DNA from 2 places in the Streptomyces sp. Qhu_M48 genome. Region 1 is predicted to be linked to the other one. Evidence: riboswitches for the same ligand, from Rfam matches in the RefSeq annotation. Region 1 holds a riboswitch; the other holds the start of a gene.
What was found. A riboswitch is a leader RNA that binds a small molecule or an ion and turns the genes downstream of it on or off. The one in region 1 is predicted to bind S-adenosylmethionine.
Positions count from the first base shown of each region.

Region 1 (7,522 bases):
GGCGAGCTTGCCCTGGTAGAGCTTCTTCTTCGCGCCGAGCGTCTTGCGGACGTCCTCGAGGTCGGCCAGCTTCGTGGTGGCCTCGGTGCGCTGCTGCGCGAGCGTGCGCTGCTTGGCCTGGATCGAGGTGAGGACGTCGGCCTGCTGGGCGCTCAGCTGGTCGATCGCGGACGCCTTGTCGAGGTAGGTGTCCGGGTCGGCGGAGAGGAAGAGCTGGAGCGCGGGGTCGATGCCGCCGGAGCGGTACTGGGCGCTGGCCACCGAACCGATCTGGTCACGCAGGGCGTTGAGCTCCTGCTGGCCGCGGGCCACCTTGTCCTGGAGCTGGCCGACCTCCTTCTGCAGCTTGCCCCTGCGCTCGTCGGCGAGGTTCGCCTGCTCCGTGGCCTCCTCGGCCTCGTGGTGGAGCTCGTCGACCTTCGACTTGACCTCGTCGATCTTGGGCTTGGCGGGGGCCGCCTGGGCACCGCTCTGGGCGGAGAGGGCGACGGCGGCGGCCGCGGCCGCGGTGAACACGGTCACGCGGGTACGGCTCGGCTGCTTGGGTCGACGGTGGGACGCCACGAAGGCGAGCTCCTTCTTCCTCAGAGCCGCCCAACCGGTCAGGGCAGGCGGTTCCTCCGCCGCCACCCCGGATGGGTGATCAACCGCGCGAAGGTTCGAAGCCCGACCCTAGTGACCAAGTTGTGATCAGTTCAAATCCCACCGGCAAAAATATCGCTCACACGCCACTTTATTTACACACATCGCACGGGCAGTGATGAGCACTTGACGGTCCGCCGTCCAGAATTCGGGCATAGCGCCTAAGAGTTGCGATGCGTCACGAGAGCCGCGAAAGCCGCTTCAGCAACAAAGCGGACGCCACGGGACGCGCACCCGCCTTCGCCACCCCGTCGGCCACCTCGCGGTCCGTGGAGACCACCACCACCGGCCGGCCCGGCGGCTCCGCCCGCACCAGCTGACGGATCAACTCGTCCGCCGTCACGCCGGGCTTGGAGAACAGCACCCGCACCCCGCGCGGCGGCGCGAGCAGCACCGGGGCCGCCAGCTCCGCCCCGTCGAAGACACAGGTGACCTCGGCGCCCGAGCGGGCCGCGAGGGACGACAGGCTGCCCAGCAGGCGCAGCCGCTGCTTCTCCAACGGCATCGTCGGATAGCCGGTCTTGGTGACGTTGTAGCCGTCGACGACCAGATGCGCCTGCGGCAGGGCCAGCAACTGGTCGAGCAGCGCCGGGTCGGTCTCGGAGAGCGCCCGCGCCGCGATGTCCTTCGGCGACATCCGCCCCGGCTCCACCGCGTCCACGGTGTCCGCCGGGTGCACCGAGACGGGTGGCAGCGCCAGTTCGCGGCGCAGCCCCTGGGCGGCGTCGAGGACGGTGTCGAGGAGCAGCCGCAGCCGCATGTCCTCCACCGAGCGCCCCTCGCGGGCGGACCTGCGGCTCGCCTCCAGGGCCGACTCCACCTCGCCGAGCCGGGCCTTGAGCCGCCTGCTCTCGCTCTCCGCGGCCGACACCTGGGCCGCCGACTCCGCCCGCGCGGTCTCGATCTCGCCCTGGACGCGGCGGAGCGCGGCCTCGCCGCGCTTCACGTCGCTCTGGGCGCTGCGCAGCTTGCGGTGAAGCGATTCCGCTTCCTTCCGGGCCGCTTCGAGGTCGTGGCGCAACTGCTCGTTCTCGCTCCGGGAACGGTCCCGGGCGGCGGCGAGCTCCTCGCGCAGCCGCTCCAGTTCGCGCCGGCCCGCCTCGTCGGCCCGCTCGGCGTCGACGCGCTGGGCCTCCTCGCCCGCGGCGGCCACCAGCTTGACCCAGCCGGGCGGGCGCAGCACATAGGCGGCCGCGGCCACGTCCACGGGGTCGGCGGCGGCGGGCGGGGTGCCGGTCTCGACGGCTCCGGCCAGTTCGGGCTGGTTCAGCTTGAACCGTTCGCCGATCCGCTGCCGGAAGAGCGGATCGCTCTCCAGGGCCGCCGCCATCGCGTTGCCGGCGAACTTGGCCCGCCGGCTCGCGGTGAACCGGGCGTACTGCCTCAGGGGTCCGGGCAGCTCGGCGACGGTCAGCCCGCCGAAGGCGTCGGCGACCAGCGCGACGACCCTCCGCCGGACGCCTTCCGGCAGTGGGTGGTCGAGCGCCTCGGCAGCGTCACCTGCCGCGCCGGTCGGCTCTCCACCGTGCGCGGGCTGCTCCACGATCCGTCACCCCAATGTCTTCCGCACCGTCCCTCAGGAGGCGGCGCCCGGCCTGTCCACCAGTTCGATCTGATCCACCGCGTTGCACCAGCGGCAGCGGACCGACTCGATGGTCTCACTGACCACCTGCCGCTCCTCGACCGTCGGGTCTCCCGCGAGGTCCAGATGGACGTACTCGACGACCTTGGAGGATCGCGTCACGTCGAAACGGGTCAGGTTGCCGCAGAGAGTGCAGCGCCAGCGGGTCTCGTCGGTCGGCAGGGGAACCGTCGTCATCGTGCCGTCCTTCTTCCTGTTGCGTGGTACCAGGTGCGGGAGCCGCGGTGCGCCGTCGAACTGCGGTTGTACTGACCGTTACCCTACGGCCTCGCCGGTACCCGGGAGCACGGCGAGGCACTCTGTCCACTTCGGCCCCGGTACGCCATGATCTGTCCATGATCGACTGGCGAGGTGCGGCCCTCGGAGCCGTGCGGGGCACCCGTAGCGGACCCACGGTGACGTACGGACTGATCGCCGCCTGCTGCCTGCTCTTCGCGATCAGTCCGGTCTCCGGCCTCAACCCGGCACACGGCACCGGGGACGAGCTCCTCGCGGCGCAGGGCGTGTACTTCCGCCGCTGGGGCGTGGTCCCCGCCGAGCTGATGAGCGGCGAGCCCCGCGCCCTGCTCACCCCGCTCAGCGCGCTCTTCGTCCACGGCAGCTGGCTCCACCTGCTGGGAAACATGCTGTTCCTGTACGTCTTCGGGGCGATGGCCGAGGAGCGCATGGGTCCGGTCGCGTTCGCCCTCTTCTACCTGGGCACCGGATACCTCGCGCTGCTCGGGTACGCGGCGGCGCACGCCAACAGCGAGCAGACCCTGGTCGGGGCGTCGGGGGCGATCTCCGGGGTGCTCGGGGCCTTTCTCTTCCTCTTCCCGCGCTCCCGCGTCACCAGTCTCTTCCCCTTCCTCTTCTTCCTGCCGCTGCGCTTCCCCGCCTGGATCGTGCTGGTCTTCTGGTTCGTCCTCCAGTGGCTGGCCGCCCGGGCGGCCGGGGCCGGTCCCGGCGTGGCCTATCTGGCCCACGTGGTGGGCTTCTCCGTCGGCTTCCTCTACGCCTGGGGGCGCTACCGGGGTGGGGATAGAGTGAAAGCCCAAGCCGCGGCGACCGAGGGAGAAAGCCAGCCGTGATCACCGCGATCGTGCTCATCAAGACCAGCGTGGACCGCATCCCCGAGATCGCCGAGTCGATCGCCTCGCTCGACAGCGTCAGCGAGGTCTTCTCGGTGACCGGCACCTACGACCTCATCGCCATGGTCCGCGTGCCCCGTCACGACGACCTGGCGGACGTGATCCCCGGCAGCATCAGCAAGATCCCGGGCGTCGAGGCCACGGACACGCACGTCGCCTTCCGCACGTACTCCCAGCACGATCTGGAGGCGGCCTTCGCCATCGGTCTGGAGTCCTGAGACCGCCCGCGCGGACACGGTGAAGGGGGCCTCCCGATCGGGAGGCCCCCTTCACCCGTACGAGTGAGTGCTCAGCCGCGGTCGGGGACGCAGCGGCCGTCCTCCGTGCGGTACTTCCACTGCGCGCCGTCCCGGACGAGCTCCTTCACGGCAACGACGAACCGCTCCACGTGCTCGTCGGGCGTACCGGCGCCGAAGCTCACCCGGATGGCGTTGAGCGATCTCCCCCAGCCTTCGGCCGGGGGAACCCCCACCTCGCTTCGCTCCCCCGGGGCCGCCTCGGGGGCGCCGCACTCACCCGGGTCCTGCGGGTCGCTGCCCAGCAGCGTGCGGACCAGCGGGTGGGCGCAGAAGAGACCGTCGCGGACGCCGATGCCGTACTCGGCGGAGAGCGCGGCGGCGAAGTGGGAGCTGTTCCAGCCCTCCACGACGAAGGAGATGACGCCGACCCGGGGGGCGTCGTCGCCGAACAGCGACAGCACCTTGACCTCGGGCACCTCGGCGAGGCCGGCGCGCACGGTGGCGATCAGGTGCCGCTCGCGGGCGACCAGCTGGTCGAAGCCGGCCTCGGTGAGCGCCTTGCAGGCGGAGGCGATGGAGTACACGCCGATGACGTTCGGGGAGCCGGCCTCGTGCCGGGCCGCGGTGGTGTGCCACTCCACGTCCACACCACCGTCGGCCCGACGCGCCACCTTGCGGGAGGCGCCGCCGCCCGCGAGGTAGGGCTCGGCGTCCTGGAGCCAGTCGGAGCGGCCCGCGAGGACGCCGGAGCCGAAGGGGGCGTACAGCTTGTGGCCGGAGAAGGCGATCCAGTCCACGTCGAGCTCCTGGACGGAGACCGGGTGGTGGGGCGCGAGTTGGGCGGCGTCGAGCACGATCCGGGCGCCGTGGGCGTGCGCGGCGGCGGCGAGCTCCTTCACCGGCCACAGCTCACCGGTGACGTTGGAGGCGCCGGTGACGCAGACGAGGGCGGGGCCGTAGGGGTCCCGGTCGGCGAGGGCGCGCTCCAGGGTCGCGACGGCCTGCTCCGGGGTGCGGGGCGCGTTGAGGTAGGTGACGCGGGCGTCGCGCCAGGGCAGCAGCGAGGCGTGGTGCTCGGTCTCGAAGACGAAGACCTCGCAGCCGTCCGGGACGGCCCGGGCGAGCAGGTTCAGCGAGTCGGTGGTGGAGCGGGTGAAGACGACCTGGTCGTCGGGGCGGCAGTCGAGGAACTCGGCGACGGTGACGCGGCTGTTCTCGAAGAGGTCGGTGGAGAGCTGGGAGAGGTATCCGGCGCCGCGGTGGACGCTGCCGTAGTAGGGGGCGTACGCGGCGACGTCGTCCCACACCCGCTGCAGGGCAGGTGCGCTGGCCGCGTAGTCGAGCGCCGCGTAGGTCACCTCGCCGCCGGTGACGAGCGGCACGGTGACGTCCCGGCCGAGGACGGGCAGCGGGGCGGCGCAGCAGGGGTCGGCGGACTCGGCGGTCGCGCACTCGGCGGTCACGGTCTCGACGACGGTGGCGGTGTCGACGGTGGCGACGACGGTGGCGGCGTTCGGGCATGCGGACATGGCGGTATCTCCCGGCGGGCGGTGCGGAATGGCTTCGGTGACCCCGTACGCGGCCGGACTCGGCGGGGTACGGGTGATACCTCGGAAGGCACGGGGGCGCGCGAAGGTACGCGGAAGTGACCCTGATCCGAGGGTGAAGGTGGGGCGGATTCGCCCTATCGCATTCGCTTGCTCACGGAAAAACTCCTCGAGAGACCAGGACCCCTGGTGTTCGAGGGGTCCGCGCTTGCCGTAGACCTCTCTGCCTACGGCCTGGTCATCACCCGGGGCACCCCGCCACGGACGGAGGGTTGCCGGACAGCAAGCCGGGGCCAAAACGCTGTCACTCGTGACCTGTAGAGAATCCTGCCACATGATCGCCGAAGCGCAAGACCCCGGTCCGCATACTGGACCGGGGTCGCACGGGCGTCTCGTGCCGGAGGGTTACGCGTTGCTGACGCTGATCCAGCGGTCCAGGGCCCGGCGGGCCTCGCCGGAGTCGATCGCCTCCGCGGCCTTCTCGATGCCGGCGCGGATCTGCTCCACCAGGGTGCCCTCCCCCGGCGCGAGCGCGGTCAGCGCCGCCGCCGAGTTGAGCAGCACCGCGTCCCGTACCGGACCGGTCTCCCCCGCGAGCAGCCGCCGGGCCACGTCGGCGTTGTACGAGGCGTCCGCGCCGCGCAGGGCCTCCACCGGCACGAGGTCGATGCCGACGTCCCGGGGGTCGAAGGCCTCCTCACGCACCGAGCCGTCGCGGACCACCCAGACCCGCGAGGTGGCGGTGGTGGTCAGCTCGTCGAGGCCGTCGTCGCCGCGGAAGACGAGCGCGGAGGAGCCGCGCTCGGCGAGCACCCCGGCCATGATCGGGGCCATCCGGGCGTCGGCGACGCCGGTGGCCTGGGCCCGGACCCGGGCCGGGTTGGTGAGCGGGCCGAGGAAGTTGAAGGTGGTCCGGATGCCGAGCTCCTTGCGGGCCGCGGCGACGTGCCGCAGCGCCGGGTGGAACTTCACCGCGAAGCAGAAGGTGATCCCGGCCTCCTCGGCGACCTCGGCGACCCGCCGGGGAGTCAGCTCCAGGTTGACGCCGAGCTTCTCCAGGACGTCGGAGGCGCCGGAGGCGGAGGACGCGGCCCGGTTGCCGTGCTTGACGACCTTGGCGCCCGTGCCGGCGACGACGATCGCGGACATCGTGGAGATGTTGACGGTCCTGGCGCCGTCGCCGCCGGTGCCGACGATGTCGACGGTGGCGCCGGGCACCTCGATCGTGTTGGCGTGCTCGTACATGGTGCGGACGAGTCCGGTGATCTCGTCGACGGTCTCGCCCTTGGCGCGCAGGGCGACCGCGAAGCCGGCGATCTGGGCGTCGGTGGCCTCGCCGCGCAGGATGCGGTCCATCGCCCAGGCGGTGTCCTCGGCGCTCTGGTCGCGGCCGGTCAGCAGACCTTCCAGGACGACGGGCCAGGAGCGGCCCGCCGACGTAGGTCCTCCAGCGGGGGTCACAGCGCTCATGGCAGCTCCATAGTCAATTGCGCACGCAATAGGTTATGAGCCAGCCTATCGACCCCCGGGGACGGCAAAGAGCCCCGTCCATCGAATGGACGGGGCTCTCGCCGTGGCGACTCGTTCAGGTCAGGAGTTCAGGTGATCAGTGGTGGCCGTGGCCGCTCTGGATCTCCTTGTACTCCTCGACCGTGGGCTTGGCGACCTGGTTGTCGTCGCCGTAGTAGCCCTTGTTGAGCTTGACCCGGAGCTTCTCCATGCGCCCGATCTTCCGCTCCACGCCGTTCTCGTCGACGGCCGGCGGGAGGGCCGCCGCCTCGTACTGCTCGTGCGCGGTGAGGCGGTGCAGCTCGCCCTGGCTCAGCGGCTCGTGGATCTCGACGAACTCACCGTGCGGCAGGCGCTTGATGATGCCGGACTCGCGTCCGTGCAGCACCTTGTCCTTGTCGCGGCGCTGGAGGCCGAGGCAGATCCGCTTGGTGACGATGAACGCGATGACCGGTCCGGCGAAGAAGAAGATCCGGACGAACCAGGTGATCGAGTTGAGCGACAGGTGGAAGTGGGTCGCCCAGAGGTCGTTTCCACCACCCACGAGCATGATCATGTACGCGGTGATCCAGGCGACACCGAAGCCGGTGCGCGTCGGAGCGTTGCGCGGGCGCTGCGCGATGTGGTGCTCGCGCTTGTCGCCCGTGATCCACGACTCGATGAACGGGTAGACCGCGATCGCCGCGAGGACCGCCGGGAAGATCGCCAGCGGGATCATCACACCGAGGACCAGCGTGTGGCCCCAGAGGTTGATCTCCCAGCCCGGCATCACTCGGATCAGACCCTCGGCGAAGCCCATGTACCAGTCGGGCT
Region 1 covers NZ_CP195432.1:1,723,217-1,730,738, reverse strand. The annotation lists gene ACRRSS_RS08105 (NlpC/P60 family protein) at 1-564, opposite strand, end outside; gene ACRRSS_RS08100 (NYN domain-containing protein) at 821-2,185, opposite strand; gene ACRRSS_RS08095 (hypothetical protein) at 2,219-2,461, opposite strand; gene ACRRSS_RS08090 (rhomboid family intramembrane serine protease) at 2,620-3,354, shown strand; gene ACRRSS_RS08085 (Lrp/AsnC family transcriptional regulator) at 3,351-3,632, shown strand; gene ACRRSS_RS08080 (aminotransferase class V-fold PLP-dependent enzyme) at 3,704-5,182, opposite strand; SAM riboswitch class IV at 5,400-5,516, opposite strand; gene trpD (anthranilate phosphoribosyltransferase) at 5,606-6,670, opposite strand; gene qcrB (cytochrome bc1 complex cytochrome b subunit) at 6,807-7,522, opposite strand, start outside.

Region 2 (7,522 bases), 5.7 Mb from region 1:
GCGACCGTCGACGGCACCTGGCGGCTGCGGTACTACGGCGACGCCACGCACTTCCACGCGCCGGTCCCGTGGGCCGACTACGTCGACGTGCGCTGACCGCGCGCCGGCTGTAGGGCCCGCCGTCCGCTCCGTACAGCCGGCCGTCCGCCCGTAGAGCCGGACGCCGGGAAGTCCGGAGGCCGGGAAGTCCGGAGGCCGGGAAGCCGGGAAACGCCCGAGGGCGGCACCCCCCTGACAGGGGGTGCCGCCCTCGTTCCGTTCTTCGCCTTCAGCGATGAACCGCCGATCCCGGGGGATCAGAAGTCCATGTCACCGCCCGGCATGCCGCCGCCGGCCGGCGCGGACGCCTTCTCCGGCTTGTCGGCGATGACGGCCTCGGTGGTGAGGAACAGCGCGGCGATCGACGCGGCGTTCTGCAGCGCGGAGCGCGTGACCTTCGCCGGGTCGATGATGCCCTCGGCGATGAGGTCGACGTACTCGTTGGTCGCGGCGTTGAGGCCGTGGCCGACGGGCAGGTTGCGGACCTTCTCCGCCACGACGCCGCCCTCGAGGCCGGCGTTGACCGCGATCTGCTTCAGCGGGGCCTCAAGGGCCAGCTTCACGATGTTCGCGCCCGTGGCCTCGTCGCCCGAGAGGTCGGCCTCGAGCTTCTCGAAGACCGAGGAAGCCTGGAGCAGGGCCACGCCGCCGCCGGCGACGATGCCCTCCTCGACGGCCGCCTTCGCGTTGCGAACGGCGTCCTCGATGCGGTGCTTGCGCTCCTTGAGCTCGACCTCGGTCGCGGCACCGGCCTTGATGACCGCGACACCGCCGGCGAGCTTCGCCAGGCGCTCCTGCAGCTTCTCGCGGTCGTAGTCGCTGTCCGAGTTCTCGATCTCGGCGCGGATCTGGTTCACGCGACCGGCGACCTGCTCGCTGTCACCGGCACCGTCGACGATGGTGGTCTCGTCCTTGGTGATGACGACCTTGCGGGCGCGGCCCAGCAGGTCGAGGCCCGCGTTCTCCAGCTTCAGGCCGACCTCCTCGGAGATGACCGTGCCGCCGGTGAGGATGGCGATGTCGTTCAGCATCGCCTTGCGGCGGTCGCCGAAGCCCGGGGCCTTGACCGCGACGGACTTGAAGGTGCCGCGGATCTTGTTGACGACCAGGGTCGACAGGGCCTCGCCCTCGACGTCCTCGGCGATGATCAGCAGGGGCTTGCCCGACTGCATGACCTTCTCCAGGAGCGGGAGCAGGTCCTTCACGGAGGAGATCTTGGAGTTGACGATCAGGAGGTACGGGTCGTCGAGCGACGCCTCCATACGCTCCATGTCGGTGGCGAAGTACGCCGAGATGTAGCCCTTGTCGAAGCGCATGCCCTCGGTGAGCTCAAGCTCCAGACCGAAGGTCTGGGACTCCTCGACGGTGATGACGCCTTCCTTGCCGACCTTGTCCATCGCCTCGGCGATGAGCTCGCCGATCTGGGTGTCGGCGGCGGAGATGGAGGCCGTGGAAGCGATCTGCTCCTTGGTCTCGACATCCTTCGCCTGCTCGAGCAGGGCGCCCGAGACGGCCTCGACGGCCTTCTCGATACCACGCTTGAGGGCCATCGGGTTGGCACCGGCGGCCACGTTGCGCAGGCCCTCGCGGACGAGCGCCTGGGCGAGAACGGTGGCGGTGGTCGTACCGTCGCCGGCGACGTCGTCCGTCTTCTTGGCGACTTCCTTGACCAGCTCGGCGCCGATCTTCTCGTACGGGTCCTCGAGCTCGATCTCCTTGGCGATGGAAACACCATCGTTGGTGATCGTGGGGGCACCCCACTTCTTCTCGAGGACGACGTTGCGACCCTTGGGGCCGAGGGTGACCTTGACGGCGTCAGCGAGCTGGTTCATGCCGCGCTCGAGACCGCGCCGGGCCTCCTCGTCGAACGCGATGATCTTGGCCATGTGAAGTGGTCCTCCCGGACATGGGGTGGATAACGCTCCAGGACCGCGCCGACGCCCGCGACGGACGGCCTCCGCGTGTTCCGTGTGGTTCCTTGCCCCACCCGGCCGGCGGCCTCGTCTGCCCGATCCTCGTAGCACTCTCACCTTCCGAGTGCTAACGCCAATGATTAGCACTCGCCCTAGGAGAGTGCAAGCGACTCTCACGTTTCGGGAGGTGGCGGCGGGGGCGCCCGGGAGCGGCTCGGGGGCTGTCGTGGCCGGTCAGAGCCGGTTCGGGCGCGGGGAACGCGTGAGGGGTCCACATCCCCTCAGGGATGTGGACCCCTCGACGGCGTTGCGTCGGTGGCCGATCGTGCCGCGCTCAGACGGCGAGCTTGACCATGTCCGCCTGCGGACCCTTCTGGCCCTGCGAGATCTCGAACTCGACTCGCTGTCCCTCTTCGAGGCTGCGGTAACCATCCATCTGGATCGCGCTGTAGTGGACGAAAACATCCGCACCACCGTCGACCGCGATGAAGCCGTAGCCCTTCTCCGCGTTGAACCACTTGACGGTGCCCTGAGCCATGCCTAACTCCCCTATTACTGGCCCTTGCGCGGGACCCGCACTTCGCGGACCCGGGTCAGACCCTCGCCGGAACGCGTCGACCGCGGCTGAATGTATCTGCCCAACTGCCCTCTGCAACAGGTCATTCGCGCGAGAATTCTGGGCGCCACGGAAAGGCGAATTGGGGAGAATCCCCTGAATTCCTGGGCAAGTCGGGCCCGGCAAAGCGTGCAGAAGGTACACAACGCGCACACACTTTGGCTGCTTCTAGTCGCGCAGGGACGCATTCTCATATGCGTCCGGCATGAGCAGCGGAGGGGACTTCCCAACTCTACCGCGCTCAACCATACAGAATTGCCCCTTCCGCTTATTGGCGCGGAAGGGGCAATTCAAGAAAGACGGGACAGCGGACGCGGCGCGGCACCGGGCCGGTACCGCGCCCGGGGATCAGCCTCCGGCGACGGCCGGGATGATCGAGACGCCGGCGCCGGCCGGGGTGGCCGTCTCCAGACCCTGCTCGAAGCGCACGTCGTCGTCGTTCACGTAGACGTTGACGAAACGGCGCAGCTTGCCCTGGTCGTCCAGGACGCGGGCGGCGATGCCCGTGTGGTTCTTCTCCAGGTCCGCGATGACCTCGGCGAGGGTCGCGCCCTCGGCCTCGACCTCGGACCGTCCCCCCGTGTAGGTGCGGAGGATGGTGGGGATGCGGACGTTCACGGCCATGTCTTCGAAACCTTTCAGTGGGCCAGGAAGTGCGGGCGGGCTCAGACGGCCAGGCCGGCGTCGCGGAACGCGTCCAGGCTCGGGCGGATGGTGACGGTCGCCTGAGAGGTGTCGGCCACCGCGTCCAGGGTCTTGAGCCCGTCGCCGGTGTTGAGCACGACGGTGGTGAGGTTCGGGTCGATCAGCCCGGCCTCGACCAGCTTCCTCGTGACGCCGACGGTCACGCCGCCCGCGGTCTCGGCGAAGATGCCCTCGGTCTGCGCGAGGAGCTTGATCGCGTCCACGACCTGCTCGTCGTTCACGTCCTCCACGGCGCCGCCGGTGCGGCGGGCGATGTCGAGGACGTACGGGCCGTCGGCCGGGTTGCCGATCGCGAGCGACTTGGCGATCGTGTTCGGCTTCTGGGGCCGTACGACGTCGTGCCCGGCCTTGAAGGCCACCGACACCGGGGAGCAGCCCTCCGCCTGGGCGCCGAAGATCTTGTACGGCCTGTCCTCGACGAGGCCCAGCTTGATGAGCTCCTGGAGCCCCTTGTCGATCTTGGTGAGCTGGGAGCCGGAGGCGATCGGGATGACGAGCTGGTCGGGGATGACCCAGCCGAGCTGCTCGCAGATCTCGTACGCCAGCGTCTTGGAGCCCTCGCCGTAGTACGGGCGGAGGTTGACGTTGACGAAGCCCCAGCCCTCGCCGAGCGGGTCGCCGATGAGCTCGGAGCAGAAGCGGTTGACGTCGTCGTAGTTGCCCTCGATGGCGACGAGGTCACCGCCGTAGACGCCGGCCATGACGACCTTGCCCTGCTCCAGGTCGTGCGGGATGAACACGCAGGAGCGGAAGCCGGCGCGGGCGGCGGCGGCGCCGACGGCGCCGGCCAGGTTGCCGGTGGAGGAGCAGGAGAGCGTGGTGAAGCCGAAGGCGCGGGCGGCCTCGATGGCCTGGGCGACGACCCGGTCCTTGAAGGAGTGGGTCGGGTTGCCGGAGTCGTCCTTGACGAAGAGCTTGCCGGGGGCGACGCCGATCTCGCGGGCGAGGTTGTCGGCCTGGACGAGCTTGGTCCAGCCCGGGTTCAGGTTCGGCTTGTCGGCGACGTCGGCCGGGACGGGCAGCAGGGGGGCGTAGCGCCAGATGTTGGCGGGGCCGGCCTCGATCTGCTTGCGCAGCGCCTCGGGGTCACCGGTGGGGAGGTCGTACGCGACTTCGAGAGGTCCGAAACAGAGTTCGCAGGCGAAGATCGGGCCGAGGGCGAACACTTCACCGCATTCGCGACAGGAAAGCCCCGAAGCGGGACCGAGGTCGACGGTGGTGGCAGAGGCGGCAGTCTGTACAGCCATGGAGGCGAGGCCCTTTCTCCTCATCTTTCCCATGACGAATTTTTCGCCATGAGACGGATTTGGCACCTTCCCTAGCCGGGGGCCTCGATGGAGTACGAGACAAACCGACTGGAGGGTTGCCGGGGCTTCAACGGGCCGTTTCCCTCTGCCCCTCTGGATGAGCGGTATTCGATTGTGAAGCGCGGTGGACTTCGTTCCTGCGCTCCGACGCGGGCGGCACCCCGACGTGCATCGGGCATCCGCGTTGTTCAAGACTGTAACCGAAGGCCCGGACGCTTGGACCGGCCGTCCGAACCGCGAGATGGAGATCACGTGCTGGAAGAGGTGGAGCGCTGGCTGGACCGGCGGTCCTGGTCCGTGGCGGACCGGCCGCTGGAGCGGATCCTCGCCGCCAAGCGGAACACGAGGGTCAGCGTCGTCCTGCCCGCGCTGAACGAGGAGGCGACGGTCGGGGACATCGTGACCGTGATCCGGCGCGAGCTGATGTCGGAGGCGGTGCCGCTCGTCGACGAACTGGTGGTGATCGACTCGGGCTCCACCGACCGTACGGCGGAGGTGGCGGCGGCGGCCGGGGCGCGGGTGGTCGCGCGGGACGCGATACTCCCCCGGATACCGGCCGTGCCGGGCAAGGGCGAGGTCCTGTGGCGGTCGCTGATGGTGACGAGCGGGGACGTCGTCTGCTTCGTGGACGCGGATCTGCGGGACTTCTCCGCGGACTTCGTGACGGGGGTCGTGGGCCCGCTGCTCACCGACCCGGAGGTCGACCTCGTGAAGGCGATGTACGACCGCCCCTTCGGCGACACCCCTGGTCAGGGTGGTCGGGTGACCGAGCTGGTGGCACGGCCGCTGCTGAATCTGCACTGGCCGCAGCTGGCCGGTTTCGTGCAGCCGCTCGGCGGCGAGTACGCGGCGCGGCGCTCGCTGCTCGAACGGCTGCCGTTCCCGGTCGGTTACGGAGTGGAGCTGGGGCTGCTCGTGGACGCCCTGCACACGGTGGGCCTCGACGGGCTCGCGCAGGTGGACGTGGGGGTGCGCAAGCACCGGCACCAGGACGGCCAGGCGCTCGGCCGGATGGCGGCGGCGATCTACCGGACGGCGCAGCTGCGGCTCTCGCGCGGCCATCTGGTGCGGCCTCGGCTGACCCAGTTCGAGCGGGGCGAGAAGGGCTTCGAGCCGCGGACGTACGCGGTGGACACGGAGGAGCGGCCGCCGATGGCCGAAATCGTGGAGTACGCGCGCCGCCGCGTGGCGTAACGCCAGAAAATAGACCGATCTACGTACATTCACATGTCATGCGCTTCGGACTCCATCACTTGGGCAGGGTGCTCGCGGTCGTCGCACTGACGGTGGGCGCGCTCGCGGTCACCACGGCGGGCCGGGCGGCGGACGCGCCCCCGGCACCCGCCGGAGTCTCCAGTCACCACGCCGGCTCCCCGGGAGGCGGAGGCTCGCTCGCGGGGGCGGGCGGACACGGCGAGCGGCTGTGGCTGCTCGGCGCACTCGGCCTCGCGCTCGCGGCGACGGGCCTGGTGGCGAGGGCGGCGATGCGCGGCCGGCGCGAGAACTGACCTCCGCGTCCCGGCTCACCCTCCGTGGCCGGATCCACCCGTCTCGTATACGTACGTTTGAGCGTTTACGGGACGGGCTAGGTTCGCCCCATGGCTTCTGTTCTTGTGGCATCCAATCGAGGCCCCGTCTCGTACGTGCTCGGCGAGGACGGTGCGCTCGACGCCCGCAGGGGCGGCGGCGGCCTGGTCTCCGGGCTGAGCGCCGTCTCCTCGCAGGACAGCCTGTGGGTGTGCGCGGCCCTCGGCGAGGGCGACCGGGAGGCCGTCCGGCGCGGGATCGCGGAGCCGGGCGTCCGCATGCTGCCCATCGACCCGCAGGTGTACGCCGACGCGTACAACGGCATCGCGAACTCGGCGCTGTGGTTCCTCCACCACCACCTGTACGACATCCCGCGCGAGCCCGTCTTCGACGCGGAGTTCCGCCGCCTCTGGACCTCGTACCGGGCGTACAACCACGAGTTCGCCGCCACCCTGGCCGCCGAGGCGGACCAGGGCGCGGCGGTCCTGGTGCAGGACTACCACCTGGCCCTCGTCCCCGGTCAGCTGCGCGAACTCCGCCCGGACCTGCGGATCGCCCACTTCACGCACACTCCGTGGGCGTCCCCCGAGTACCTGCGGATGCTGCCCGACGACATCCGCGAGGAGCTGCTGTGGGGCATGCTCGGCGCGGACGAGCTGGGGTTCCACACCCGGGCCTGGGCCGACGCCTTCCTGGGCTGCGCGGGCGACGGGCGCGACGGCACCCGCGTCACCGTCCACCCCCTGGGCGTCGACGGCGAGGACCTGCGGGCCCTCGCGCACCGGCCCGAGGTGGACCGGAGGCTCGCCCTGCTCCGGGAGGAGGTCGGGGACCGCAGGACCATCGTCCGGGTCGACCGCACCGAACTGTCGAAGAACATCCTGCGCGGCCTCCTCGCCTTCCGCGAGCTGCTCACCGTCCACCCCGAGTGGCGCGACCGGGTCGTCCACCTGGCCTCCGCCTACCCCTCGCGGCAGGACCTGGAGGTCTACCGCGCCTACACGGCCTCGGTGGCCGCGCTCGCGGAGGAGATCAACGCCGAGTTCGGAACGGCCGCCTGGACACCGGTCCAGGTCTCCGTGAAGGACGACTTCACCCGCTCCCTGGCCGCGTACCGCCTCGCGGACGTCGCCCTGGTCAACCCGGTGCGCGACGGCATGAACCTGGTCGCCAAGGAGATACCGGTGGTCTCGGAGGCGGGCTGCGCGCTCGTCCTCTCGACGGGCGCGGGCGCCTACGAGGAGCTGAAGGACGACGCGCTCACGGTCAACCCCTTCGACGTGTCGGAGACCGCCGAGGCGCTCCACACCGCCCTCTCCATGCCCCCGTCGGAACGCGCCGACCGCTCCAAGCGTCTGGCCGCCGCCGCGACGGCCCTGCCCCCGCAGCGCTGGTTCCTCGACCAGCTGGAGTCG
Region 2 covers NZ_CP195432.1:7,461,458-7,468,979, forward strand. The annotation lists gene ACRRSS_RS33500 (hypothetical protein) at 1-96, shown strand, start outside; gene groL (chaperonin GroEL) at 297-1,925, opposite strand; gene ACRRSS_RS33510 (cold-shock protein) at 2,287-2,490, opposite strand; gene ACRRSS_RS33515 (MoaD/ThiS family protein) at 2,917-3,192, opposite strand; gene thrC (threonine synthase) at 3,234-4,544, opposite strand; SAM riboswitch class I at 4,538-4,684, opposite strand; gene ACRRSS_RS33525 (glucosyl-3-phosphoglycerate synthase) at 4,833-5,774, shown strand; gene ACRRSS_RS33530 (hypothetical protein) at 5,813-6,088, shown strand; gene ACRRSS_RS33535 (alpha,alpha-trehalose-phosphate synthase (UDP-forming)) at 6,179-7,522, shown strand, end outside.
Region 2: linked by a shared signal. The riboswitch ahead of thrC (threonine synthase) and the one ahead of ACRRSS_RS08080 (aminotransferase class V-fold PLP-dependent enzyme) in region 1 are both predicted to bind S-adenosylmethionine.